Regions from separate parts of the Cytobacillus sp. ABV4_503 genome, predicted to be linked through region 2. Evidence: predicted binding sites of a transcription regulator. Region 2 holds the regulator's gene; the other holds the start of a gene.

Region 1 (18,629 bases), 2.2 Mb from region 2:
TCTATCCCTTTGATTTGCCCAAGCTGCTGAGCAAGAAGTTGAGCATTTTCATGATCCTCGGCTAAACGCTCTCTCATATTCGTTAATGCAACAATTCCCGGGGCTGCTATGATCCCAGCCTGGCGGAGTCCCCCGCCTAATCTTTTGCGCCATTTTCTTGCTGCAGCAATAAACTCCCTGCTGCCTGCAAGAATGGAACCAACTGGAGCTCCGAGCCCCTTTGAGAGACATACTTGCACTGTGTCGCAGTGTTCAGCCAAGTCAGAAGCCGGCAGATTTAAGGCTGCGGCTGCATTAAACAGTCTTGCCCCATCAATATGTAAGGGAATATTATTCCTTTTTGCAATGCTGTATATTTCTTTCATATTATCAATAGGTATTACGGCACCGCCAGCTCTATTGTGAGTATTTTCCAGACAAATCAATCCAGTTTCCGGATAATGCTGATCTTCTCCCCTAATGGCATACTCCACTTCTGATGGATTCATTGCACCTCGTGTCCCATTTAGCGTCCTTGTCTGGACTCCGGCAAAAGCTGAAGAAGCACCGCTTTCATAATAAAAAATATGGCTTTCTGCTTCAAGAATGATTTCATTGCCCGGTCGGCAGTGTGTTAAGATGGCAATCTGGTTTCCCTGAGTGCCGCTCGTTACAAACAGAGCTGCCTCCTTACCAAGCACCTCAGCAGCGGTCTCTTCCAACTTATTGATTGATGGATCCTCTCCGTATACGTCATCCCCAACTGCTGCTTCATAAGCAGCTTTCCTCATTTCTTCAGTTGGCTTTGTAACTGTATCACTTCTTAAATCAATCATACCCTCACCCTGTCCTTCTCTATTTTTAGTCCATGTTACTGTACTATTCAGTATTTTTCAACAAAGAGAGTAATTAGGGTGTCGCAATAAAGTTCAAAATTTGTTCAAAAGTTGTTTTGATGGCCAAAACCCTGCAATAATGCTATTTGTGCAAAATTATCAGCCACTCTAACACCTTACATTTATTTCCTTCTCACTTTTGTCACAACTTTTCATATTTGCTTATGTTAATATCATTTACACAGTGATAACTAAGTTAAATAAAGGTTTTAAGGATGTTTATGTTTATCAGCTATATATTTTTTTGGCATCTTTGTGAAAACCCGCACATTATTTGTGAATTATTTAACAATAGTTTTTGTCAAAAAGGAGATGAAACATCAGATGAAGAAAATGCTGCTCTCTTTAACAGCTCTATTGCCCTTAATGGTTCTCAGCGGCTGTAATATGGTTGTATTTGAACCTCAGGGCCCCGTTGCAAGAAGCATAACCGAATTAATTAACTGGTCCCTGATCTGGATGCTTCTTGTCGTTGCAGTTGTATTTGGATTATTCGGCTACATTGTCTGGAAATACAGGGAACGACCTGAAAATAAAGATTATGAACCCCCGGAGGAGCATGGCAGTACACTCCTTGAAATTATCTGGACCGGGATTCCGATATTAATTGTCATTGCCCTGACAATCCCGACAGTAAAAACTCTTTATGCTCTGGAAGAAACACCAAAGGGCTATGAAGAAAAAGAACCTATTACAATACATGTAACATCTGCAGACTGGAAATGGATCTTCAGCTATCCTGAAGAAGGCATTGAGACAGTGAACTATGTAAATATACCGGAAGATACGCCAGTTCTCTTTAAGATGACATCTGCAAGCACCATGCAATCTTTCTGGGTGCCAGCTCTTGGCGGACAAAAGTATACCATGCCAAAAATGGAAACAGAATTGTATCTTGTTGCAGACAACCCTGGATCTTATGAAGGCCAGAACACGAACTTTAACGGCCGTGGATATGCGGATATGAAATTTGAAGTGCTTGCACAAACCCAGGAAGATTTTGACCAATGGGTTGACGACGTTAAGGATACAGCTCCCAAGCTAACGGAAGATGAGTATGAAGGGCTGCTGAAGCCTACTCATTTAGGAAGACTGACATATTCCAATACTCATTTAGAATGGGTCAATCATGCTGATCCAAATTCGAAGGCTTATACAAATCCTGAGCTCTACAGAGGGCATGGATATCAAGGTAAAACCTTCGAAGAAGATGACAATTATAAAAATGAGAATCCAAACGTAATCGAAGGTCATGGCGAAGAAGAAAGCCATGATAGTCAAGAAAACCATGGAGGTGACCATCATGGGCATTAAATGGGATGAGTTTTTTATTACTGGGGACCCCCTTATACTAGGTTCACAGATTGCTATATTGTTAACGATGATTGGTGCAGTCGCTGGCATCACTTACTTAAAAAAGTGGAAATACCTTTGGACAGAATGGCTGACTACAGTTGATCATAAAAAAATCGGTATCATGTATATCATCTCCGCAGTATTGATGTTTTTCCGCGGCGGAATGGACGGCTTGCTGATGAAAGCTCAGACAGCGAGACCTGAAATGGAGTTTTTGAATTCCCAGCACTATAATGAAATCTTTACAACACACGGCGTTATTATGATTCTTTTCATGGCTATGCCGTTCTTAATTGGTTTAATGAACGTTGTCATTCCGCTGCAGATCGGTGCGCGTGACGTTGCTTTTCCACAGCTGAATGCTCTAAGCTTCTGGCTGTTTTTCAGCGGAGCTATGCTATTTAATATTTCCTTCGTCATCGGAGGATCGCCTGATGCAGGCTGGACATCTTACTTCCCTCTTGCAGGCAAGGAATTCAGCCCGGGAATCGGCAACAACTTTTACGCAGTCGCACTGCAAATTGCTGGTATCGGTACTCTAATGACAGGTATAAACTTTATCGTCACGATTTTGAAAATGAGAACAAAAGGCATGACACTGATGAAAATGCCGATGTTCACATGGACTACCTTTGTAACATCCATTCTGATTGTGGCTGCTTTCCCAATTTTCACAGTTGCATTGGCGTTGATGACATTCGACCGTCTGTATGGAACACACTTCTTTACAGTGTCAGGCGGAGGAATGGATATGCTTTGGGCTAACCTGTTTTGGCTATGGGGACATCCTGAGGTTTACATTGTTGCCCTTCCTGCTTTCGGGATTTTCTCAGAAGTTATTGCAACATTCTCAAGAAAATCTTTGTTTGGATATAAATCAATGGTATTTTCCATCCTTGGAATTGCCCTTTTAAGTATGGTTGTATGGGTTCACCATTTCTACACAATGGGATCAGGCCCTGCAGTTAACTCTTTCTTCTCCATCACGACGATGGCGATAGCCATACCGACCGGAGTTAAGATGTTCAACTGGCTGTTTACGATGCGTAAAGGCCGCATAAAAATTACTTCCGCCATGCTTTGGGCACTGGCATTCGTCCCATGCTTTGTTATAGGCGGGGTTACAGGTGTAATGCTTGCAATGGGTGCAGCGGATTATCAGTATCACAATACATTATTCCTTGTTGCCCACTTCCACTATGTATTAATTCCAGGTGTAGTATTTGCCGTATTTGCAGGTCTGTACTACTGGTGGCCAAAAATGTTCGGTTTCATGCTGAATGAAAAAATCGGAAAATGGCATTTCTGGCTCTTTGTTATTGGTTTTAACGTAACATTCATGCCTATGTTCTTCCTTGGATTAAACGGAGCTGTGAGACGTGCATACACATACTCTGCGGAATCAGGATTTGCACCACTCTTCATGCTATCGGCAATTGGTTCGATCATTCTGGCAGCAGGGTTCGCGGTATTCTGCTACAACATTTACTGGAGCATCCGCTATGCTGACAGAAACATCTCAAGCGACCCATGGGATGCAAGAACATTGGAATGGTCTACTGCTTCACCAGTTCAATTCTATAACTTTGCAAAGCTGCCGGAGGTTAAATCCCTTGATCCTTTCTGGCACATGAAGAAAAAGAATGAAGGCTTAACGTTATATGACAGTGAAATTGAAGAGATTCATATGCCAAGCAATTCCTGGCTTCCGATTTATATGGGTGTCATCTTCGGCATCGCAGGCTTCCTCCTTGTATTTGAATGGCACATTGCTGCAGCTGTAGCTGCCATCGGCATTTTTGCTGGTTTGATCATCCGTTCATTCGATTACAATGAAGGCTTCCATGTTAAAAAAGATGAAATTCACAGAATTGAAAATGCCTGGAGAAAAACAGAAGGAGAGGTGCATGATCATGTCAGCTAAAGTGGATACTTCCTTGCCCCTTGAATATCAAACTGAACAGGATCGGATGAATATTCTTGGCTTCTGGGTTTTCCTTGGCGCTGAAATCGTTCTATTTGCCACTCTGTTTGGAGTATATGGTGTATTATATGAACGCTTTGCAGGAGGTCCAACACATAAAGACATTTTTGTGATCAAGGATGTCATGATTCAGACAGTCCTCCTTTTGACAAGCAGCTTTACAATGGGGATCGCCATTTTTGAAATGCGCCGGCATAACCTGAAAGGGCTAATTACCTGGCTGGTGATTACCCTTGCTCTTGGCGCAGGATTCCTATTCATGGAGATTAATGAATTTATCCATTATGCCCATGAAGGCGCAACGATGCAGACAAGTGCGTTCCTTTCCAGCTTATTTGTCTTGCTGGGTACACACGGAGCCCACGTTACATTGGGTATTGGCTGGGCAACTATGGTCATTATCCAGCTTTTAAAAAGAGGCCTTACCCCTACTACAGCAAGAAAAACATTTATTATCGGCCTTTACTGGCACTTCCTTGATGTAGTCTGGATCTTTATTTTCACATTCGTGTATTTGAAAGGACTGGTGGCTTAAATGGAACATCATCAATCAAAAAGCTTCCCGATAAGCCATGTCATTGGATTTGTTGTTTCCCTTGTGCTGACATTTGCAGCAGCAGGTATTGCCTTAAAAACGAACCTCTCTTTTAAAGTTATCATGTGGATCATCGGCTCACTGGCTGTCATTCAGGCAGGCATGCAGCTTTTCATGTTCATGCACTTAAGAGAAGGCGAAGACGGCAAAACGAACTTGGTAAATATGATTTATGCCGTATTTATGGTTATCGTTATTGTAGTGGGTTCAATTTGGGTTCTGACTTCTGGGCACGCTGCTCATTAATTAAAGATAAGCAGAAGCGCCATGTCCAACCGATGAACCAAATAATACAAAAAACCGGTCTCCCTATTGGAGGCCGGTTTTATTTGTATTGTCTGATTCCCTTGCTTCCCTTTGTCATTTCTTCCATTACATTGATAAAAAATCCAAATCCAAAAATTAGCATGGATGATACCATAATGCTTAAGCCGATTGATAAAACATACTCACCCGTGATACCGCTTACAAAAAAGCTGGAAATAAAGACAATTAATCCTAAAAGTATACCTGCTGCTGTAACATTCCTAAAAAAGTGAAGAACCTTTTGCTGTTTTAATGTCATGTTTTTCATCCCCTTTTATTTAATATTCTAACTATGTTCACAAATTTGTCAAACTTTTTGTCACAAATTTGTCAAATTTAATTTGGCAAGAAAAAAAGCCTTGCAAGATGCAAAGCGATTTTCTACTGATATAGTTTTTTAATGTTCTCCAAATCTTTCTTTAAACTGCATATTTCCTGCCTGGTCAGCATTAACGGCATTTGATCGTACAGTGTAATAATTTGTCCTCCCTCATCTTCCTCATGGATGGCTAAATAGTTATACAAATTTTCACATTGATTTTTGTTGAGAATCGACTGGGTAGTGAAACTTTTAACCTTTTGGATCTCAAAGGCACTGGTTTCTGCATCAAAGACACCTGTTATGATGTTACCCTGCAATGTGTTTGACAAACAATCACTCCCCTTTTTGAGTAATATACCCATTTTTCATAAGGAGTTTCCTAAGATATGAAAAAAACCTCTTTGAAATATATTCAAAGAGGCAGATTATAATCAGGAAGCATGTTTTTGCGATTGAATAATTTCATCTGATTTTCTCATGATTAATCCAGGTGCCGAAGAAATAATTAATGCTGCTAAAATGGAACAAAGAATAGCAGCACCAAGCATTGTTGCGCCATTTGCCATGAAGGAGAATAATACAGGCGACATCCCTTCTGGCGCATAGCTTCCAAAGAAAAATACACCTGCTATGAAATGCCAGAAATACCTGGCAAGGCTTCCGGCAAACACAGCTAAAACTATCCAGCCCAATGCTTTGTTCTTGTTTCCCCTGTGCAGCTGATTTTGAATTGGCCGGAAAAACAAACCGGCAAAACCAATACAGGCAAATGCGACAAAGTACTCAATAAATGCCTGAAGCGGAGTGGCGATCCAGGCATCTCCCATGGAAATCTGCAAAATTCCCCATAAGAGGCCTGCGATGAAGCTTACCTTAAAACCCCACCTGAAAGCCAAAATAAAGATCGGAATCATCGCGGCGGAAATGGAAATAGACGGTGACAGCTTGATTGATGGCAGAAAATCCAGAATGATGGCAAATGCTGCAAAAAATGAAGCTTCAATCATCGCAGTTAAGCTTAATTTTTTCATAAAAAAATCCCCCTTTAATCGTTGACGATACCCCAAGGGAGAACAAGCAGGCAGAAAATCTCCTTCCGCCTTTTATTCCACATTCCTGCGCTAGCATTATCTAACAGGTTCAAAGGGTCAGAACAGCGAACTATTCACTCTCAGCAAAATGCTCCCCTTGTGGCACGTTATTGAATTATCCGATTTTAGTATATATGAAATGAAACATTGTGAAAAGGATTCTTTGAAAAAACTTTTTTAATTTATATGCCAGGTTTTCACCCTGCTTGTCACATTTTTTTCACATATTTATGCCATCTGATAGCTGTTGTAGCACACTTTCTTATAAACTATACTATTTTTCCATAATTTACAACGTTTAAAAAAAGTAAAACCCTGTTATTAACAATACTATTTCCTTATAATGTAGGTATGTTCAATGAGGAGGGAAATAGTTGAAATCACGTCTAAAGAAGCCTTCGACGATTGTTTCTATTGCATTGGTGATCACGGTGATTTTGGCGGCGGTTATTTGGACCGTACAAGCAGGAAATAAGGATGTGACAGTTCCGTTTTCTTCTGTGGAAAAAATTATTGCCTCCCAGGATGGAAAGACTGTTGCAGTACAGGAATACAAAAATGGGAAACTGCTGATCACAGCCCCTGATGGCGAGTACATCTCCCATGTGCCTCCCAACAGTGAGATGGTTGATAAATTAGTAGAAACCTATAATATACAATATACGTTCGCAACCACAGGACCTTATACCCCTTGGATTCTGGGCGGTGTAGTCCTTTTGTTTATAGCCATTGGCATTTACCTGTTTAAGTCAGGAAAAGGCGGAATGGGTGCTACAAATACCATGAAACAAAGTGTATCTAAGCCAAAGGCCCTTCCTTCCATTTCACTGGAAGATGTTGGCGGAATTCAGGAAGAAATGAAAGAGGAAATCATGCAGACTCTTTCTATATTAAAAGAACCTGAGCGCTCTCTGAAAATGGGGATTAAGCCGCCGAAGGGAATTCTATTATACGGGCCTCCTGGAACAGGAAAAACATTGCTGGCTCAGGCAATCGCTAAAGAACTTGGAGCCACTTTTTTCTCAACCAGCGGTTCCGGTTTTAATGAGTTGTTCGTTGGTGTGGGAGCTTCCCGAGTAAGAAACCTTTTCCAAAATGCAAGAAAGCATTCTCCTGCCGTCGTCTTCATTGACGAAGTAGATGCATTGGCAGGCAGAAGAAAGCAGCATGGCGGAGAAGAAAGCGAAAAGACGTTAACTGAGCTGCTAGTCCAGCTGGACGGCGGCCATTCCAATGATGGAATACTATTTATTGCAGCGACAAACAGGAAGGATATGCTTGATGAAGCATTCCTCCGTCCGGGACGGATTGACTTCTCCTTCAATGTCCCTCTTCCTGATACAAAGGGCCGAAGAGAGATTATCAATATTCACACAAAAAATAGATTACTGGCTGAGGATGTCATGACAACACTTGGTGATTTAGCAGAAAGCACCTCTGGTTTCTCAGGTGCAGATCTTCATTCCCTTTTTGAAACGGCAAGCCGCAGAGCTGTCCGTAACGGCCAGGAAATTATCTCAAAAGAAGATTTGGATTATGCGCTTGACCGGACCATTCTGGGAACAACCACCCGGGCATTGCAGGATCACGGTACAAAGCAGCGGGTTGCCATACACGAAGCTGGCCATGCATTAGTGGCTGCTTTAACAAAACCCGGATCCGTCCGCAAAGCAACCATCATTCCGCGCGGCGAAGCACTTGGGTATGTAGCACCAATACAAAAAGAACTTCACTTATCGACAACAAGTGAATTGCTTGATCAGGTTGCCATGATTCTCGCAGGCGGTGTATCAGAACGAATGATTCTTGGCGAGCACAGCATTGGAGTAAGCGGTGATGTTAAACAAGCCAAGCACATCATTGAGCAAATGGTTGATACCGGTTTACTTGATAACGGCTTTGAGCTTACCTTTAACAAAGGTCAAAAAGAAGCAAAAATGCAGGATCTTTTCCAGAAAGCACTGGAAAGATGCGAATTGATCATTGCAAATCATCACCCTCAATTTGAAACACTGGTAGAGGCCCTTCTTGAAAAAGAAACTCTGGAAGGCAGTGAAGTCCAGAAGATTGTTGGAGAATTGAAGTCTGAAATGGTAATAGCATGATGAGAAACCGGCCCCCCTGCAGGCCGGTTTTTATATTGGAAATGCAGTTCATTAGTAAATATTCAAAAATTAATCCATAATAATGTTATGTAAACAAATGGTTATCTCCTATAGTTCAGAATAAATAAATGTTCCCATATAAAGGATTCTTCCTCTCTTTTGTTTAATTACTAATATACCTGCATGTTGGAGGGATGGTTCTTTTGTATGATTTTACAGCTGACTTGATTTTTCACTTTCTAATTATGATAATGATTCCTTTTATCCATAAAATCTCTTCACATCGGGGGGATGGCTGGAAGACTTCTGCCCCGCTTTTATCTGTTCTTTTTTTAGCGCTTTTCCTGACTATGACTTTTCCGGTGGAAATTGCAAGCGGTCAGTTTTTTGACTTGAAATTTATTCCTGTTTTTGTCGCCTATTTTTACATTAAGCCTCTTGCAGGCTTCCTGGTTATTTTAGTATTGATTACTTTTAAGGGCTTTTTTTCACCAGGAGATATTTCGATTGCGCTCGTAAATTACGCAATTATGTCTGTGCTCTTTTTCTATGCTTCAAAATTCTATAAAAAATGTACATTTAAACAAAAACTCAGTATAGCTGTTTTATTTTATCTTCCCATTACGGTAACCAGGTATGTTATTTTCCTCCAAAAGGATATTAAAGAAGACGCTGTATACTTGCTATTGTTTTCAGCAGTTTCTATTGTGACTCTTTCTATGATCATCTATTTAATTGAAATGAATCTGCTTCAGGAAATGATGATGCAAAAACTGAGAGATGCGGAAAAAATCAATGCGATCAGTCAGCTGGCTGCGTCCGTCGCCCATGAAATTAGAAACCCAATGACTACTGTAAGAGGTTTTCTGCAAATGCTTAAAAATGAAAAAAACCTGACTGCAGATCAAAAGTCCTTTATTAAAGTTTCTTTGGAGGAACTGGACAGAACCAATCATATTATTAGTGATTTCCTCTCACTTGCACGCCCGGAAACTCCTGTTGTCAGTCAAGTTTCTCTTTCCGGAGTATTATTGGAAGTGGCTGATTTTATGCGGCCATATGGACTGATGACAAAGGTTGAAATAAGGACAAGTATTTTTGAAGGCATTTTTATCATTGGTAACCCAAATGAAATTAAGCAATTATTTATAAACTTAATGAAAAATAGTATAGAAGCAATGCCTGATGGCGGAATTCTAGAGGTTTCAGCATTCAAAAGAAATACTACAGCCGATATACTAATTAAAGATGAAGGTGTCGGAATGTCAAAAGAAAAACTCCAAATGCTCGGTCAGCCCTATTACTCAACAAAAACGAAAGGAACCGGCTTAGGATTAATGATATCTTTTGACATCATCAATCGTTTGAAAGGAAAATATGCAATAGAAAGTACACAAAATATAGGAACCTGCTTTACTATTTCGCTGCCTCTATATTACTCGTCCGAAGTGATCCGGCAGACTTCATTCCAGAACAGGTCTGAAAGTCAGCGTATAAATGAGAGTTAACTCAAAATGACTGAATGGGAATCCTGCCGAAAATTAATGCTCGACAGCACAGGTTGGTGATGAATCAAAACATTAACTTAAAAATAAACCACAGAAAAAAGCCTCCAAAAAACTGAAGGCTTTTTTCATTTATCCCCTGCCGGATGCACGGCCTCTTATAAAGTTTACAACAATGATGATCACTGCTATTACAAGCAGTATATGAATGATGCCTCCCGCTATTTTAAATATTAATCCGAGTATCCATAATACAAGCAGAATACCTGCTATAGTCCAAAGCATGCAATTCACTCCTTCCTGTTGATTTATTATTTACATACCCCTTACAATCGGGACTAATTCATGAGTAATTGAAAAACACAAAAAAACATTGCCCCACTTTTTACAGTTCTGACAATGTTATATTTTGCAAAGAATGGATACTTCTATTCAGAAAGTATTTCATGTTCAAGCACTTTTGCAGCAAGATTATACAAAACCTTCCTGTATTCAAGGAAGTTTTGCTGCATCCTTTTTGCATCACTGCATATACTATATTCACGGTCGCCCACCTCTTCTAACATCGCTTCGTTGCGGGACTAACCAGACCGGAATGTGGGCGGCCACCTTTTAGGATTTAAACCGTATTTCACCATTACACCGTTTTATTACACACCATGAACAAAGCTGCAAACCACACCAGGCTTGCAGCTTTTATTAATAGGATGGAACAGTGTGAATCACTCTGTGGAAAGATTGCATCTATCTCCAGCGCCTAGCCCCTAGGGTCATAAGCCAAATCACTCCAGAAATTAGGACAAGGAACGCTTCGTCAACGGATACATCGCCCGACTAAAGCTTGCTTCGGAAGGTTTCCTGCGTGATTCGTCATATGCCTGTCGGACTTGCACAGGATGTGCTGGCTTCAACGTTCGCCACAGGACGTGGCGGTTTTTAGTGGAAGTTCATCTGATCAGGAGCTTAAGCTTTAGTTCAAGGTCCTTCGTCAATAAGTTCATAGCCTGGAATCAGTTCTGACAGCGGCACTATTTCTGCTTTCTTTTTATAAACAGGTATATACTCTTTAAGCACATTTACCATCTTTGTTCCTGTGATGCCAACATGGCCGATTGCGATGATGCGTTCATTTTTCACCAGTTTTTCAGCGAGTCTGTCTGCCTGTTTTGTGATATGGGCAGTAGTATAGATATCATCAAAGAAAATATTGTTTTCAACATATGGTACACCCAATTCATTCGCCAGTTTCCCGACTACACTTTTGCCGGTTGTTTTGCTGTCGAGATAAAATAATCCGTGTTCTTTGCATACTTCCAGGACAATTCTCATGACCCGCTCATTTTCAGTGGCTCTTGAACCCATATGGTGATTCATCCCGACCGCATGAGGCACCTCTTTAATGGCACTCTCCACCCTGCGGCGGATTTCTTCATCGGTTAAATCTGTTGTGATGGCCCCCGGCCCAAGCCAGCTCCTCTTTCCTCTTTTCGGCTCCATCGGCATATGAACGATCACTTCATGCCCATTTTTGCTTGCCAGTTGTGCATCTTCTTTTGTCGTTGGCATGAAAGGCATGATGGCAACCGTTAAGGTCACCGGAAGCTCCATCATTTCTGCTGTTCCCTTCATGTTGTTTCCAAGATCATCAATGACAATCGCCAATTCAGGTTTTACTGGGGCAGCAGTTGTGTGAGTTCCTATACTTGCGAATGAAAAAATCAATAAATATATGCCGAAGAATATTTTCATTTTCCATCCTCCTTTTGGCTAGTATTCCCTGAATCATTTAATCAGTTCCAATGCAAAAACTGCCAGGAATTAATCCTGGCAGTACATTACTTTGAATGCATTTTAAACTCAAGGAAAAGCTCATTATAATAAGCAAGCATCCTTTTTCCCAGATTCTCATATACCTCCAGCCGGGCTGTCATTTCTTCATCCGGATAGAATCGTTCATCTGAGATTGTTTCTTCGTCCATATATTTCAGTGCTTCTTTATTCGGCGTTGAATATCCAACGTATTCTGTATTTTGTGCCGCATTTTCCGGGTCAAGGATAAAATTCATGAACTGGTGGGCCGCTTCCGGATTTTTGGCAGTCTTAGGGATGACCATATTATCAAACCAAAGATTGGAGCCTTCATTCGGAAGCACATATTCCAGATTATCCTTCTCCCACATAAGCTCCTGTGCCGTACCTGACCATACCACGCCAATGCCGGCTTCATCATTTTCCATCAGCATTCTGATTTCGTCACCCACAATAGCTTTAATGTTAGGTGTAAGACGATCGAGCTTTTCTTTAGCTTCGATCAAATGGTCTGTATTTTTGTCATTCAGGGAATAATGAAGACTGTTGAGACCCATGCCCATTACTTCCCTTGCCCCGTCTATCAGCAGGATCTGATTCTTAAATTCAGGGTCCCATAAATCATTCCAGCTTGTGATTTTTTTATCTCCTAAAATATCCGTGTTATAAAGAATTCCAACTGTGCCCCAGAAATAGGGAATCGAATATTTGTTCCCCGAATCAAAAGGCAGGTCCATAAAACGCTGATCTATATATTTCAGATTCGGAATTTTCGAATGGTCGACCGGCAATAAAAGGTCTTCCTCTTTCATTTTTTCAATAGCATATTCAGATGGAACAGCAATATCATAAGCTGTGCCGCCCTGTTCAATTTTCGTCATCATCGCTTCATTGGAATCGAATGTCTCATAGATGACTTTTATGCCTGTTTCCTGTTCGAACTTTTCCACCAGCTCTGCATCTATATAGTCGCCCCAGTTAAAAATGGTCAAAGTATTGCCGCTTGTGTAGCCCTGGGAGGAATTCAGCCTTAAAACGATGTACAACAAGGCAAATGAAACAATTAAAACGGCAGCGAGCGCCTGAACAAGCTTCTTCATTGCCTTACCCCCATTCCATTCGGCTTCTCATTTCGTTTCGTAATAAAGTAATAGCCAGTAACGAGAATGATTGTAAATAGGAAAAGCAAAGCAGATAAAGCATTGATATTTAAAGAAACTCCCCGTCTTGCCAGTGAATAAATCTCAACAGACAAAGTGGTAAAGCCGTTGCCTGTAACAAAGAAAGTTACGGCAAAATCATCGAGGGAATACGTCAGGGCCATAAAAAAGCCAGCGAAAATTCCAGGAGTAATATAAGGGAGAATGACCTTAGTGAGCACATCAAACCTGCTTGCCCCAAGATCCATGGCTGCATAAATCATGGATGAGCTCATTTCCTCTATTTTAGGCAAAACCATCAGCACGACAATTGGAACACTAAATGCTATGTGTGCAAGCAAAACAGATACAAATCCAAGCTTAAGCCCGATCATTGTAAACAGAATCAAAAACGAGGCTCCAATAATGACATCCGGACTGACAATCAGCACATTATTCAGTGAAAGAAGCGTGTTTTTCACTCTGCGTTTTCTGGCATAGGCAATGGCAAGTGCTCCAGCTACTCCAATAATCGTCGAAATAGCTGCAGATAAAAGGGCAATAATAACGGTATTAAGGACAATGATGAGCAATCGGCTATCAGCAAACAGCTCCCGATACCAATCCAAGGTGAAGCCTTCGAATTGATACATGGTCCCTCCGCTGTTGAATGAATAAAATATCAAGTAAAAAATCGGGGCGTACAGGATGATAAAAATAAAAGCCAAATAAAACGCCGGCCATTTCCTGTTCTTTTTCATTATAAGATCCCCCGCTTTCTTCGGCCTGTCAGCAACATAATGATTACCATTGCGATAATCAGGAATACAGCAATGGTCGAGCCCATTCCCCAGTCCTGTGTCACAAGGAAATGCTGTTCAATGGCTGTTCCAAGAGTGATGACACGGTTTCCTGCAATCAGCCTTGTCAGCATGAATAAAGACAGTGCAGGGATAAAGACGATCTGGCATCCCGCTTTTACCCCATCAAGTGTCAATGGAAAAATGACACGTTTAAATGTTACCCAGGAAGACCCGCCTAAATCATTGGAAGCATCAAGAAGGGTTGGATTCAGTTCATCCAAAGAATTAAATATCGGCAAAATCATAAAAGGAAGGAAGATATATACCGACACAAAGATAAAGCTGAAATCAGTGAACAGAATTTGCCTGCCCCCTATTCCCATCGCATCCAAAAAAGCATTCGCTGCCCCATATGTACCAAAGATGCCCAGAAAAGCATAAGCTTTCAAAAGCAAATTAATCCACGATGGCAGGATAATGAATAAGAGCCACAGCTGCTTATGTTTAGTCTTAGTAAGCAAATAGGCCGTCGGATAAGCGATCAGCAATGAAAATAATGTAATTAAAAAGGCATACCAAAAGGAGCTTAGGGTCATTTTTAAATAAACGGGTGTAAAGAACTTTCTATAATTCTCCAAAGTGAATTGCCCTTCAATATCAAAAAAAGAATAATACAGAACTAGAAGCAATGGAGCTACAACAAAGAGAGCAATCCACAGGACATAAGGAATTAAATAAAAGTTGCGGGAATTAGTTCTCATGGCTTCCCTCTTCATAAGCTTCAAGACGCTTATCAAATTCCTCTTCTGTTTCCCCATGTCTCATGACGTGTATTGCTTCGGGGTCGAAATGAAGGCCAATTTGATCCCCGACTGTCGCCTTTTTGGTTGAATGGACCAGCCACTCATTGTCATCGCTGTCATAGCAGCTGATCTCATAGTGGACTCCCCTAAAGAGCTGTGAGTCAACTTTCACTTTCAGTTTCCCATCTTCCGGTGCGGTAATAGCCAGATCTTCAGGCCGGATGACGATCTCAACATCTTCATTTGGCTCAAAGCCGCCATCAACACACTCAAATAATTTGCCGGCAAACTTTACCTGATAATCCTGGATCATCGTTCCGGCAACAATATTGGATTCCCCAATAAAATCTGCTACAAAACGATTAATCGGCTCGTCATATATATCAGTAGGAGTTCCGCTTTGCTCGATGCTTCCGCTGTTAAGCACGAAAATTTCATCTGACATGGCCAAAGCTTCTTCCTGGTCATGTGTGACAAAAATAAACGTAATGCCCAGATTTCTCTGCAGTTCCCTCAGTTCATATTGCATTTCGGTCCGCAGCTTTAAATCAAGTGCAGACAAAGGTTCATCCAGGAGAATAACCTCTGGTTCATTGACAATCGCACGCGCGATGGCAACACGCTGTCGCTGTCCCCCTGACATTTCTTTAATTTCACGATTTTCGTAGCCTTCAAGGTTCACAAATTTTAACGCTTCTTTAACTTTCTTCTCAATATCCGCTTTCTTCATTTTTTTGATTTTTAAGCCGAATGCAATATTTTCATACACATTCAGATGCGGAAATAGAGCGTAATCCTGAAAAACAGTATTTACTTGCCTTTTGTTGGCTGGAACATTATTTATTATTCTTCCATTAAAATAAATGTCCCCCTCAGAAGGTTCAGTAAAGCCGGCAATCAATCGCAATATGGTCGTTTTCCCGCAGCCCGATGGCCCTAAAAGGGTATAGAACTTCCCGCGTTCAATTTCAAAGCTGACATCCTTTAAAACTGGCGGGTCATTATCATATCTTTTAGTAACGGAATTAAACCGAATAATAGTGTTATCTGTCATCTAACTCTCCCTATCTATCGAAATTTACAGCACTTATGTAATGTTAAGTTCAAACGTATAATATCATATATTTCCCGGAATCTGACATAAATTGTTGTATATACTTAACATAAATAAACCCCGCATCCTTTGATGCGGGGTTTATTTATGTTATACTCCGCGCTTATTGCCCCATACATAGGTATGCAGCTGCGGAAGTACTTTCACATCCTTCAAATCACTGTCATGTATCGTTTTTTCAATTAGCCAATCATATTTGTCAAGCAATCTCTGCAGCAAATTTCGATCATCAGCTGTAACGGTATCATCATTTCCCACCTGCAGATAAAACGGAACACCGGGATAGCGCTTATGAACGTTTTTTGCATACTCATAATCCTTATCATCAAAAACAACAATCTTCAGTGAGAACTGCTGGCCAGCCTTTCTTTTGGTCTGAAGATTATTCACAATATAATCGAGAACATCAAAGTCTGTATCCATGCCTGAGCTTGGCGGTTTTGGGGAAAGGGTCAGTTCATCAATTTCATAAAACCAATCCTGCCATCGGCTTCCCTGAGTTTCCAGGCAAATCTTAATTTTCTCCGCTTTCAGCAAAGAAATGAATTCACTCAAATTTTTTAAAAGAGCAGGATTACCTCCGGATATTGTCACAAAGGAAAATCCATCGCCGCCAAGCTCTTTGAGCTCCTTCCAGATTTCATCCGGCTCCATCTGGCGGATGCTGTCTTTTGCACTTCCATCCCAGGTAAAGGAGGAATCACACCAGCTGCACGAATAATCACATCCTGCTGTACGGACGAACATCGTTTTCTGGCCGATCACCATCCCTTCACCCTGAATGGTCGGCCCAAATATCTCGAGAACAGGAACTTTACTCAACCTCCATCCACTCCCTTCTTGCTTCCGCATAGCTTGTAGGAGTTTCAAAAAGGCGCACAAATTCGACTCTTGCACCGCTATATTGCTCTTTTCTGTTTTGGAGGCTTTCTGCCATTTTTTCATAAATCCAGACAACCATATTCTCTGCGGTCGTATTCATTGGCGGCAGTGTTTCATTCAGATACTTGTGGTCAAGGAATATTTCAATTTCGTTTTTCCAGATTTCTTTAATGTCTCCGAAATCAATCATTAACCCTCTGTTATCCACGAATCCGCTTAGGCCAAAAATCACCTTGTATGTGTGCCCATGCAGGTTTTTGCATTTGCCTTCATAGCAATGCAGATGATGGGCTGAATCAAAAGTGAATTCCTTGCTGACCATTACACGCTTATGATGGTATTTCAGCTGATCGGGTTTAATATCCTCATTAATTTTCTGCAGTTTTTCAACAATCCTGAAACCGTACATGGCTTAAAGCTCCTCCTTTTCTTTGAGGTATTCTTCAAGGCCATTTTTCCTTAAATGGCATGCAGGACACTCACCGCAGCCATCAGCCGGAATTCCGTTATAGCATGTCAGGGTTTTCTCACGCACATATTCAAGGGCATTTAATTCATCTGCCAGCTTCCATGTCTCAGCTTTGTTAAGCCACATTAAAGGTGTATGGATTACAAACTGGGCATCCATTGATAGATTAAGTGTGACATTCAATGATTTTATAAACATATCTCTGCAGTCAGGATAGCCGCTGAAATCTGTTTCACACACCCCGGTTATAATATGCTTTGCATTAGTCTGACTGGCCAGGACACCTGCAAATGACAGAAATAAAAGGTTTCTCCCAGGCACAAATGTGGATGGCAGCCCGCCTTCCGCTCCGTCCTTTACTTCAATTTCATCCCGGGTCAGTGCATTTGGTGCCAGCTGATTCAATAGGGACATATCCAGAATATGGTGCCTGATCCCCAGCTCTTTTGCTATTTGCTGTGCACATTCTATCTCCAGCTTATGACGCTGATTATAATTAAAAGTGACTGCTTCCACTTCTGCAAAACGTTCCTTTGCCCAGAATAAGCAAGTTGTACTATCCTGGCCGCCGCTGAACACAACGATCGCTTTATCATTTTTCATATTAATATTCTCCTTTAAAATAGAAAAACAGGACCACTAAGAAAGCAGACCTGTTTTCCTTAGTTTTTTAAAGAGGGTAGCTAGAACCTCTACCGTGTACACGGATTTTGCTATTGAACTATCAGTTAATATTATCATCTTTATTGGCATTTTAGAAGGTTTTAATATATACAGCAAAAAAGTTTAACTATTCCAAAAAAAAGTGCAGCTATTGCTTGCACTTTTTTGCGTTTTAATTTTCGGAATCGGCTTCCAGGAGGTCCCAGGCTGTAATCATGCCTTTTGGTTTTTCAGTCGGCTTTCCATTCTCGGTAACAATGATCCCTTCAAGCTTTTCATTTTTATTTCTGGATTCCTCAAATGTATCCTCTAATTCAAAGATAGATGTATCCTTGCCGGCAAAAGAGATTTTATGTTTTGATTTCTTGTTGAAAAGCTCTTTTATTTTCACCTTTTTCAACTGGATTGTTTCTTCAGTAAAGTGCTCAGCCATCCATTTCACGATATCCGCAGAAGTTAATAGCCATGAGTATTCGTCATTTCTCGAGTAAATCGGGAATTGGGAGTGTGAAAATTTGTTGATGATGGCCAGTACATCAGTTAGCTTGCCATCTTCATAGAAATAAAATACCGGGGTTGCAGCTATGGAGAGGGCGGTTTTAGGCTTTTCAAAATAGCCGGCAATTCTTTCAATCTTCTCTACCGTCTTGAAATGAGGCTCCGCAATATAGTAATCAAGGTCTATTTTTTCATGAACAATAGCATTTCGCAGCTTTGCAAACTGGTGCAAATCTTCTTCGTATAATCGAATCAGCGAATGATTTTTCTGTATTTCTATAAGTTTATAAAATTTATCTGTTCTGGCGTT
Region 2 (10,853 bases):
GTTGAAGATTCTTTTGAGGATTTGGGGTTTGATGAATATTTTGAAGGCAATGGGGTCACAGTTGTAGAATGGGCTCATCTAGTTAAAGAACAGCTTCCCGAAGAGTTATTGACGATTTATTTATATCTTGATGATAATGACTCAAGAAAGCTTGTCCTGGAACCCCAGGGAAAAAGATATGAGGAATTGTGTAAGGAGATTATGTTATGAAGGTTTTAGCCATTGATACATCCAATTACCCTTTGGGAGTAGCTCTTCTGGATGGTGATCAGGTTATAGGCGAGTATATTACCAATGTAAAAAAGAATCACTCTGTCCGTGTTATGCCGGCTATTGATATATTAATGAAAGATTGTGGTGTTACGCCAGCTGAGATAGATAAAATTGTTGTTGCGAAAGGACCTGGCTCCTATACAGGCGTCCGTATTGGGGTTACCATTGCAAAAACTCTGGCCTGGACTTTAAATAAGCCGCTGGTTGGGGTATCCAGCCTGGAAATTTATGCGGCTTCGGCCGGCAGATACTTTAATGGCGTCATATCTCCTCTGTTTGATGCACGAAGAGGGCAAATATATACTGGCCTGTATCAATATAAGGAAGGAAAATTAGAGTCTCTTATGAAAGACCAGCTCCTTCTTGCAAAAGATTGGGCATCAATGCTTTCTGAACAGAAAGAGAAGGTCCTTTTAATGGGGAATGATTTGCCTTTACATAAAGAGGTTTTCGCAGAATCCCTTAAAGACCGGGCTGTGTACGCTTCGCCTGCAGAACATAATCCAAGGCCAGCCGAACTTGCCTTATTAGGCAGAGACCGAGAGCCTGAGGAAGTTCACACTTTTGTTCCTAATTATATTAGGATTGCGGAAGCTGAAGCTAATTGGATAAAAGCAAACCAAGAAAAAAAGCTATAGTGATGAGGAAGCGAACGTATGAATAAATCCTTAACTTTCCGTTTTATGAATGAAGAGGATATTGATGATGTTTTGGAAATAGAGCATAAGTCCTTTGCCACACCCTGGAGCAGGGAAGCCTTTTTTAACGAATTAACACAAAATCAGTTTGCTTTGTATGTTGTTTTAGAAGAAGAAAATAAAGTAATAGGCTACTGTGGAGCATGGATCGTCGTGGACGAAGCTCATATCACAAATGTTGCGCTGCTCCCTGAATATCGCGGGAGAAAGCTTGGAGAAGCTCTGATGCGAAAGTTAATAGAGATTGCGTCTGAAATGGGGGCCATCACGATGACTCTGGAAGTAAGGGTATCTAACTTCACAGCTCAGTCCTTGTACCGAAAGCTTGGTTTTCAAAATGGAGCCATTAGGAAGAACTACTATACTGATAATCAAGAAGATGCTTTAGTAATGTGGGTGAATTTATAATGAAAAAAGATCAATGGATCATGGGAATTGAGACAAGCTGTGATGAATCTGCTGTTGCCATCATTAAGAATGGCCGTGAAATCTCAGCCAATATAGTTGCATCCCAAATAGAGAGCCATAAACGTTTTGGAGGAGTAGTTCCGGAAATAGCTTCCCGCCATCATGTTGAACAGATAACGATAGTGCTGGAAGAAGCATTATATAAGGCTGGCATCACATATTCTGATCTTTCAGCAATTGCTGTGACTGAAGGACCTGGCCTTGTAGGCGCGCTGCTGATCGGGGTTAATGCCGCTAAAGCGGTTGCTTTTGCTCATGGTATTCCTCTTGTAGGCGTGCATCATATTGCTGGACATATTTATGCCAATCGATTGGTTGAAGAAATGGAATTTCCATTACTATCCCTGGTAGTCTCTGGCGGACATACAGAACTGGTCTATATGAAGGAGCATGGCCATTTCGAAGTGATTGGAGAGACAAGGGATGATGCTGCAGGAGAGGCATATGATAAAGTTGCCCGGACATTAAATCTGCCATATCCAGGCGGTCCTCACATTGACAGACTCGCTCATGAAGGGAACCCAACGATTCAGCTGCCGAGAGCATGGCTGGAAGAAGGTTCATACGACTTTAGCTTCAGCGGCTTAAAATCTGCCGTTATCAACACTGTTCACAATGCTGAGCAGCGTGGTGAGGCCATTGTGCCGGAAGATCTTGCCGCAAGCTTCCAGGAAAGTGTTATTGATGTCTTAGTAACGAAAACAGAAAGAGCCGTTGAAGAATATCGGGTGAAGCAGCTGCTGCTCGCAGGCGGAGTTGCGGCGAATAAAGGACTTCGGTCCTCTTTGGAAAAGAAGTTTGGGGGCAAAGCGGATATAAAGCTTATTATTCCTCCATTATCTTTATGCACAGATAATGCAGCGATGATTGGTGCAGCAGGAAGTGTGCTGTTCGAAAAAGGACAATTCGCCGGCCTTGATTTAAATGCCAATCCCGGTTTAGACATCACTATCCACAATGATAAATAAATTAGTAAAAAGTCCCCGACCGAAGAGGGGACTTTTTCTGTGGATAAAATCATTTATTTCAGAATTTTATGTTGATTATGTGGATAAAATCAGTTCGTTTTGTGGATAATGTGGAAAAGTCTGTGGAGAGTATATATAACTGCGTTTTTCTTGTGTTTATCTCTGTGGATAATAAAAAAGACTGGCAGTGACTATTCTACCAGTCTAAAAGTTATGAATTTTCCTTTATTAATCATCAGCTAAAAGTGCCCATTCTTCCATCAACTCTTCCAGCTTTGCTTTTGCTTGATCAGTTTCATTTGTAATGCCCATCACTTTTTCATGGTCTTGATAAACATTCGGATCACAGAGAAGCTGATCATTCATATCAATTGCTTTCTCCAATGCTTCTATTTGCTCTTCAATTTCTCCCATTCTTCTTTTTCGCTGTCGTTCGAGCTTTTTGGCTTCTTTATCATGCTGATAATTATTTTTGTCCTGCTTAACAGGTTGTGATGGAGAGGATTCAACTTGCTCATTAAGTGCAAGCAATTCCTCCTGTTCCTGCTTTTTTTCCACATAATAATCATAATCGCCAAGATACTCTGTTGCACCACTACTGGAAAGTTCAACTACTTTTGTTGTGATTCTGTTGATAAAATATCGGTCATGAGATACAAAGAGAATCGTTCCGGGATAATCAATCAATGCATTTTCAAGAATTTCTTTGCTATCCAGGTCCAAATGGTTTGTTGGCTCGTCGAGGATTAAGAAATTGGCTTTCTGCATCATAAGCTTCGCAAGTGCAAGACGAGCCTTTTCACCGCCGCTCAGTGTTGAAACAGTTTTAAGAACATCATCACCAGAGAAAAGAAAGTTCCCAAGTATTGTCCGAATTTCCTTTTCCGGTTTAAGAGGGTATTCATCCCATAATTCGTTCAGGACTCTTTTGTTGCTGGTGAGTTCCGCCTGTTCCTGGTCATAGTAGCCAATTATCACATTGGAACCGTACTGAATCTCCCCAGAAAAAGAAGGGATTTTTTTGATGATGGTTTTAAGCAGAGTGGATTTGCCAATACCATTAGGCCCAACAAGTGCTATGCTGTCTCCTTTTGCCAGTCGCAGTGAAATATTTCCGCTCACTTTCTTTTCATAGCCTATAGCAAGAGAATGAATATTTAAAACCTCATTGCCAGATTGCCGTTCAATGTCAAAGCCAAAAGAAGCCGATTTCTCGTCTCCAAGCGGCCTGTCCATCACCTCCATTCTTGCCAGCTGCTTTCTGCGGCTTTGCGCCCTTTTGGTTGTGGAGGCCCGGGCAAGGTTTCGCTGGATAAAATCCTGCAGCTTAGCGATCTCTTCCTGCTGTTTCTCGAATTCCTTCATTTCTCTTTCAAAATTCGCGGCTTTTTGATCCAGATATGAACTGTAGTTGCCAGGATACTTTCTTATTTGGCGGCGGGAAATCTCGTAAACCTGGGAAACGACCTTATCAAGGAAATAGCGGTCATGGGAAACGATTAGAATGGCGCCATTGTATCCTTGCAGGTATTGTTCGAGCCATGATAATGTTTCAATATCCAGGTGGTTGGTAGGCTCGTCCAGTATTAAGATATCAGGCTTTGTCAGCAAAAGTTTACCAAGGGCCAATCTGGTACGCTGTCCGCCGCTCAATGATGAAATTTTAGTGTCATAGCCCATTGAGCTGAAGTTGAGTCCGTGGAGAATGGAACGGATATCTGCCTCATATTGATAGCCGCCATTTTCTTTGAAATCAACCTGAAGCTTGTCGTATTCTTTTAAGATGCGTTCATAGGCATCAGAGTTATTTAGGATATCAGGGTCTGCCATTTGTTCTTCAAGGCTGCGAAGCTGTTTTTCCTGCTTCTGCAGATGACTAAAAACAGTCAGCATTTCATCCCAAATGGATAAATCTGATTCCAGGCCGGTATTTTGTGCAAGATAGCCAATTGTAACTTCCTTTGGCTTTAAAATCTCACCGGAGTCATATGTCATTTGTCCGGCAATAATTTTCAAAAGGGTGGACTTTCCTGCACCATTGCGCCCTACTAGCGCAATCCGGTCCCTGGTTTGTACTTCAAGCTTTATATTGGTTAAAATGGGATCAGCGCCAAAATTTTTCGCCAGTTGATTGACTTGTAATAGTATCATGTTCTTTCACCTCGGGTATAGAGTAAGTGTAACTCATTCATATATGTTCGGCAATAAAGGAGACAGGACTATAAGCCCTTCTGCAGGGCATTCAATCAAGACAAAAGGCAAATAAATATGTGAGGAACCATACAATGCACATACAAAGTAACAGAAAAATAGTGTATGATTTTGAAGAGAGGTGTTTTGAATGGCGGATTTTACTCATTTTAATCAAGAGGGAAGGGCAAAAATGGTGGATGTCAGCGATAAGCCTGAGACGTCACGGACAGCCATCGCTCAATCAAGTATTGCTGTTAATCAGGAGATATACGAGAAGATAACATCCAACTCCATGAAAAAAGGGGATGTACTCGCTGTTGCACAAACTGCAGGCATTATGGCGAGCAAGAAAACATGGGACATTATTCCGATGTGCCATCCGCTGCCGCTAAAGGGTGTGGACATTTCATTTTCATGGAAAGCGGAATCGGAAGAGTATGTTCTTATCATTACTGCTTCTGTAAAAACGAAGGGAAATACGGGTGTGGAAATGGAAGCGTTAACAGCTGCTTCGGTCTGTGCTCTGACCGTATATGATATGTGCAAGGCTGTAGATAAAGGAATGGTGATTGGGCCAACCTTTTTAATAGAGAAAACAGGCGGAAAAAATGGAGACTTTAAAAGAAGTTAATTCATCATAAGAAATGGGGATGGACGAATGGCCAATGAACCAATTAAGATACCGCAGGCAACAGCTAAACGGCTGCCTTTATATTACCGCTTTCTAAAAAATCTTCACTCATCAGGCAAACAAAGAGTCTCTTCAGCAGAATTGAGTGAGGCGGTAAAAGTGGATTCTGCTACAATCCGCCGCGACTTTTCGTATTTTGGTGCGTTAGGGAAAAAAGGATATGGGTATAATGTGAATTACCTGCTGAGCTTCTTTCGGAAGACTCTTGACCAGGATGAGCTGACTAAAGTAGCTTTGGTCGGGGTAGGCAATTTAGGAACAGCCTTTCTTAACTATAATTTTCTTAAAAATAATAATACTAAAATAGAAGTAGCTTTTGATGTTGATGAGAGTAAGGTTGGCACGAAAATCGGCGATGTGCCGGTCCATCATATGGATGACCTTGAAGAAGTTATTGTAAATAATAATATTCAGGTGGCAATTTTAACAGTGCCGGCACCGCCTGCCCAGTCTATTACCGATCGGATGGTGAATGCGAAAATAAAAGGAATCCTAAATTTTACACCTGCGAGGCTCACTGTGCCAGCCTCGATTCGTATCCATCATATCGATCTGGCAGTGGAATTGCAGTCACTGGTTTATTTTCTGAAAAATTATCCTGAAGAAGTGTAAAAAAATGAGCCTTTTGCGGGCTCATTTTTTCATTTTATTTTTCAATTTAAAATGCAGGCCAACCATCCGCAGACCGGTGCCAAAATCGAATGTGGCAATTATGATCAGAAAATAAGTAAAGAAACCCCAGGTTTCTTCACGCTGGATATTCTGTATTGCTATAAAGGTGAAAAGGCATCCGAGAAGGATGTAAATAAAGCCTGAAAACAAAGGTGTGCTTCTCATCAAAATCCCCCAGTAAATTTAAAACTCTGCACAGCATTCCACTAAGCTAGAAAAAGCTGATAAAGCTCTGCATTTTTTCCATTTCTTCTAACCATTTTTGCATATTATCCTGATTCAGCTGGATAACTGCAACAAAGGTGTTCATCGCCACATGGGCAAAAATCGGCACAATAATCCGCTTCGTCTTGACGTATAAAAAGGCAAAGGTGAACCCCATTGCCGAGTACAGCAGTACATGTTCAGGCTCAAAATGGGCAAGTGCAAAAATGACTGAGCTGATCAGGGCCGAAAGGAAGAAGTTGAAGCGCTTATGGAGAGAACCGAAAATAATTTTTCTAAAGACGATTTCCTCAAGGATTGGCCCGATGACCGAACTGATTAATATAACGATTGGCGATGCCTCAATGATCCGGATTATCTGCTGCGTATTTTCAGATCCCATTTCAATGCCAATCATATTTTCAATGCTTGCAGCGGTGGCTTGAGCGATCAGGGCCAAAAATATGCCGCCTATTGCCCAGCCCACTGAGCTTGCTGCGGGAGATGCATCCCTATCCAGGCCTCTTTTCATCTCTTTTCTTAATAATAGAAGCGTAATGATCAGTGTGACTGTAAAACTGATGACAAGCCAGTAGGCTACAGCCAGGATCTGCATGTCTTCGGGATTCTGTCCAAGGGCATCTGCAATAAATAACACAAGCGGAACGCCAAACAAACTGGACAGCTGCATAGCAATATAAGCTATTAATATAAACCAATATTCCTTCTTCAAAATGTTATACTCCTTAATCTGAATGTTGGAAAACAAGTCCTAAAGCCATTGTACTCTTAAAAAGGAGCGGGTTTCAAATATCAGCATCAAAGCAGCAAAATACCATGTTTAAAGTGAAGAGCTTCGAAGTATACTTAAGTGGTTGTCTGTGTCGAAAAATAGCGTGTATCGGCGGATGAAATTTTTTCTAAAAAATTTAAGCTTCACCCTTGCAAATAGATATAAGATTCATTAATATAATAATTGTGTTAGCACTCATACAGAGAGAGTGCTAATAAATAAAAATATTTACATATTATTTGAGGAGGTTGTTTCACTTGTTAAAGCCACTAGGTGATCGAATCATTATCGAGCTTGTTGAAACTGAAGAAAAAACTGCAAGCGGCATCGTACTGCCGGACACTGCTAAAGAGAAGCCTCAAGAAGGTAAAGTTGTAGCTGTGGGAACTGGCCGCGTTCTTGAAAATGGCGAGCGTGTTGACCTTGAGGTTGCTGACGGCGACCGTATCATCTTCTCAAAATATGCTGGTACTGAAGTGAAGTACGAAGGCAAAGAATATTTAATTTTACGCGAAAATGACATTCTTGCTGTAATTGGCTAATCGCCATCAAGCGAAGATTATTAAAAGATAAAGCTAAAATTTTTGAGGAGGTTTTTATCAATGGCTAAAGAGATTAAATTTAGTGAAGAAGCTCGCCGCGCGATGCTTCGCGGTGTGGATTCCCTTGCAAATGCGGTAAAAGTAACTCTTGGACCTAAAGGACGCAACGTGGTTCTTGAGAAGAAATTCGGTTCTCCATTAATCACTAATGATGGTGTGACAATCGCAAAAGAAATCGAACTTGAAGATGCTTTTGAAAACATGGGTGCAAAGCTTGTTGCTGAAGTAGCAAGCAAAACAAACGATGTTGCCGGTGACGGTACAACAACTGCAACTGTTCTTGCTCAGGCAATGATCCGTGAAGGACTTAAGAATGTAACTGCAGGCGCCAACCCTATGGGCATCCGCAAAGGAATCGAAAAAGCTGTTTCTACAGCTGTTGAAGAGTTAAAAGCTATTTCAAAGCCAATTGAAAATAAAGAATCCATCGCACAGGTTGCTGCAATCTCTGCCGCTGACAATGAAGTTGGCCAGCTGATTGCTGAAGCAATGGAGCGCGTTGGCAACGATGGCGTTATTACAATTGAAGAATCTAAAGGATTCACAACTGAGCTTGATGTAGTAGAAGGTATGCAATTCGACCGCGGATACGCTTCTCCATACATGGTTACAGATTCTGATAAGATGGAAGCGGTTCTTGAAAACCCTTATATCTTAATCACTGATAAGAAGATTACAAGCATCCAGGAAATCCTTCCTGTACTTGAGCAGGTTGTACAGCAAGGCAAGCCTTTATTGCTTGTAGCTGAGGATGTTGAAGGTGAAGCACTTGCTACACTGGTAGTGAATAAGCTTCGCGGAACTTTCAACGCGGTAGCAGTAAAAGCTCCTGGCTTCGGTGACCGCCGTAAAGCTATGCTTGAAGATATCGCGATTCTGACTGGCGGTGAAGTAATCACTGAAGAGTTAGGCCGTGACCTTAAATCTGCTACAATCGACTCTTTAGGACGCGCTTCTAAAGTGGTTGTTTCAAAAGAAAACACTACGATCGTTGAAGGTGCTGGAGACAGCGCGCAAATCGGCGGCCGTGTGAACCAGATCCGCACTCAAATGGAAGAAACTACTTCTGAATTTGACCGCGAGAAATTACAAGAGCGCCTGGCTAAGCTAGCTGGCGGTGTGGCCGTGGTTAAAGTTGGTGCTGCTACTGAAACTGAATTGAAAGAGCGCAAGCTTCGCATCGAAGACGCCCTTAACTCTACACGTGCTGCTGTAGAAGAAGGCATCGTTTCCGGTGGTGGAGTTGCCCTTCTAAACGTATACAACAAAGTGGCTGCTATCCAGGCTGATGGCGATGAAGCTACAGGAATCAACATCGTATTGCGTGCGATGGAAGAGCCTGTACGCACAATTGCACACAATGCAGGCCTTGAAGGTTCTGTAATTGTTGACCGCTTAAAGCGCGAAGCAGTTGGAACAGGCTTCAACGCTGCTACTGGCGAGTGGGTAAACATGATCGAAGCTGGTATCGTTGACCCAACTAAAGTAACTCGTTCAGCTCTTCAAAACGCTGGATCTGTTGCAGCTATGTTCTTAACTACTGAAGCAGTAGTTGCTGACAAGCCGGAAGAAAATGCTGGCCCTGCAATGCCTGATATGGGCGGTATGGGTGGAATGGGCGGCATGATGTAATTTAAAGCGTTGAATCCAACGTTTTAAAGTATCTTCCTCCAGAACATAGGGACAGGTTACATGTCCCGCTGATCCCTAAAATGCTTATAACTCAAACAAAAAAGGAATTCCTATTCGGGAATTCCTTTTTTTATTTATTCTTTATCCGAACCCCCGCCAAATGTTTCGGGAATCATGGTGAAGCCTTCAATCACGGTATCTTCTTCCACCTCGATCATCAGGTAACGCTTGCCATCAAAATGGACTTGTTTGACATATCTCAGGTCTTGCGGGCAGATGGATATGTTGGCTGCCTTCGTGCTGATTTTTATTGATTTTGAATTGTATTTGGGCAGGACGCTGCTTGCCTTTATTTCATATTTGTCATCATCGATGATTTTTTGATAAGCAGATTGGACCTTTTCTGAGTTAATATCTTCGAGACCGCTCACCTTTAAAACACGTTCTACGTCTTTGGAATCCAGCTTCGGCGGTTCATCCTCTTCGTTTTCCACGATCATCCGGTTAATCTCTTCATATACGCTGGAAAGTGTTGATGTGCTTAGCTGATCTCCTGTTACGTCTTTAATAATTTCCTCAAAAACGATTTTATCATCCTGCGCCGTCATCGTTTCTTCCCCGTTTAAAACGTCCTCTATGAACAGGTGGTCGGGCTCATGGACCTTGCCTGCTGAATACAAGACATGATTGACATCAGCAGCATGATCGGTGAAGCAAGGAAATAGGAACCCTGAAATTGGTGCTTTGAGGTTGATAATCGGATCAACAGTAAAATGATACTTAAATTCCTTTTCTACATAGTCAAAAAGCAGTTCTTTCTTCGGTTCCTGCGTGTTATTTATGCTGCAGAGAATAAAGGGATGAGAATATACGGCATCCCTTTCACTTTCCTCGGCTTCTGCATTGCGGCGTTTCATTGGCTTAAGATATTCCCCGCGAATGAACGTAACGACAATATCCTTTTCATATTGCCGGATTCCCAGCATTTTGCCGACTATCTGAAGCATTTGATCCATCCAGCCTTCAGCATCACTGCTTAGCAATCCTTGATGCAGGATGAGCTGACTGCTGTTTTCGGCATCCCGCTGAAACTTTAATTCAAAGAGCTTTTCATCCAATTGGCCGCCCAGCAGCTTTTTGAAGTTATCCATAAACAGCTCCTGCTGATCCTGGTCCAGCATTTCAAAGGGCTGGCTCTCATAATGATAAATCTCGCTTGATTCCTTCATAATATAGACATTAAAAATATCTGAGATCTTTAGTAAGTCATTATTTAACTTAAATTGTTTCCGAATCTGTGCGATGTCTTTCTTGTTCACGGTTAAAATCCACTCCTAAGCTGCCCAATATGCATATTTACTAGAATAACAAAATACATCAGCTCTATAAATTATTATTTATTTTCGTTTTTTGATAAGGGTTTTTTAATGGAGATTTGAAAGAGGGGAGGTGACTGTAGAATCCTGATATTTTGGCAGCATTGAGGGTATAAAAAGAGACTTCCCATAAGTTGAGCAAAACTTGTGTGAAGCCTCTTATTTTATGAAAAAGGGTTGTTGAACTATCACACGGCAGCTGTGCTAAGGCATTCTTTTTTGTGCACCGCTCTGTATACCCCTGGAAAGCAGCCGATCCGATTCATCTAAAAATTGCACGGAT

The links. The regulator Rex, encoded in region 2, represses fermentation and respiration genes when NADH is low (regulators of the CRP and FNR family bind a similar motif). The targets are predictions, from matches to a motif close to TTGTGAAATATTTCACAA.
Region 1: qoxA (cytochrome aa3 quinol oxidase subunit II) is a predicted target of Rex. The motif match lies at 1,150-1,167, and genes of this name have one in related genera.

Annotation. Positions count from the first base shown of each region.
Region 1 is NZ_JBSWTH010000001.1:2,161,369-2,179,997, forward strand. Features, by position in the region: gene ltaE (low-specificity L-threonine aldolase) at 1-815, opposite strand, end outside; gene qoxA (cytochrome aa3 quinol oxidase subunit II) at 1,200-2,189, shown strand; gene qoxB (cytochrome aa3 quinol oxidase subunit I) at 2,179-4,155, shown strand; gene qoxC (cytochrome aa3 quinol oxidase subunit III) at 4,145-4,750, shown strand; gene qoxD (cytochrome aa3 quinol oxidase subunit IV) at 4,751-5,056, shown strand; gene ACXAD1_RS10880 (hypothetical protein) at 5,136-5,375, opposite strand; gene ACXAD1_RS10885 (hypothetical protein) at 5,498-5,767, opposite strand; gene thiT (energy-coupled thiamine transporter ThiT) at 5,870-6,469, opposite strand; TPP riboswitch at 6,535-6,637, opposite strand; gene ACXAD1_RS10895 (AAA family ATPase) at 6,904-8,634, shown strand; gene ACXAD1_RS10900 (ATP-binding protein) at 8,829-10,142, shown strand; gene ACXAD1_RS10905 (lmo0937 family membrane protein) at 10,272-10,424, opposite strand; gene ACXAD1_RS10910 (divergent polysaccharide deacetylase family protein) at 11,115-11,888, opposite strand; gene ACXAD1_RS10915 (ABC transporter substrate-binding protein) at 11,975-13,048, opposite strand; gene ACXAD1_RS10920 (ABC transporter permease) at 13,045-13,848, opposite strand; gene ACXAD1_RS10925 (ABC transporter permease) at 13,848-14,651, opposite strand; gene ACXAD1_RS10930 (ABC transporter ATP-binding protein) at 14,641-15,747, opposite strand; gene queE (7-carboxy-7-deazaguanine synthase QueE) at 15,898-16,629, opposite strand; gene queD (6-carboxytetrahydropterin synthase QueD) at 16,622-17,098, opposite strand; gene queC (7-cyano-7-deazaguanine synthase QueC) at 17,102-17,782, opposite strand; PreQ1 riboswitch class I at 17,815-17,857, opposite strand; gene ACXAD1_RS10950 (CBS domain-containing protein) at 17,994-18,629, opposite strand, start outside.
Region 2 is NZ_JBSWTH010000001.1:969-11,821, forward strand. Features, by position in the region: gene tsaE (tRNA (adenosine(37)-N6)-threonylcarbamoyltransferase complex ATPase subunit type 1 TsaE) at 1-210, shown strand, start outside; gene tsaB (tRNA (adenosine(37)-N6)-threonylcarbamoyltransferase complex dimerization subunit type 1 TsaB) at 207-911, shown strand; gene rimI (ribosomal protein S18-alanine N-acetyltransferase) at 930-1,379, shown strand; gene tsaD (tRNA (adenosine(37)-N6)-threonylcarbamoyltransferase complex transferase subunit TsaD) at 1,379-2,407, shown strand; gene ACXAD1_RS00040 (ABC-F family ATP-binding cassette domain-containing protein) at 2,636-4,558, opposite strand; gene moaC (cyclic pyranopterin monophosphate synthase MoaC) at 4,749-5,231, shown strand; gene ACXAD1_RS00050 (redox-sensing transcriptional repressor Rex) at 5,259-5,903, shown strand; gene ACXAD1_RS00055 (YdiK family protein) at 5,925-6,128, opposite strand; gene ACXAD1_RS00060 (CPBP family intramembrane glutamic endopeptidase) at 6,175-6,900, opposite strand; gene groES (co-chaperone GroES) at 7,218-7,502, shown strand; gene groL (chaperonin GroEL) at 7,563-9,194, shown strand; gene ACXAD1_RS00075 (DUF4317 domain-containing protein) at 9,329-10,513, opposite strand; gene ACXAD1_RS00080 (YwqI/YxiC family protein) at 10,775-10,853, opposite strand, start outside.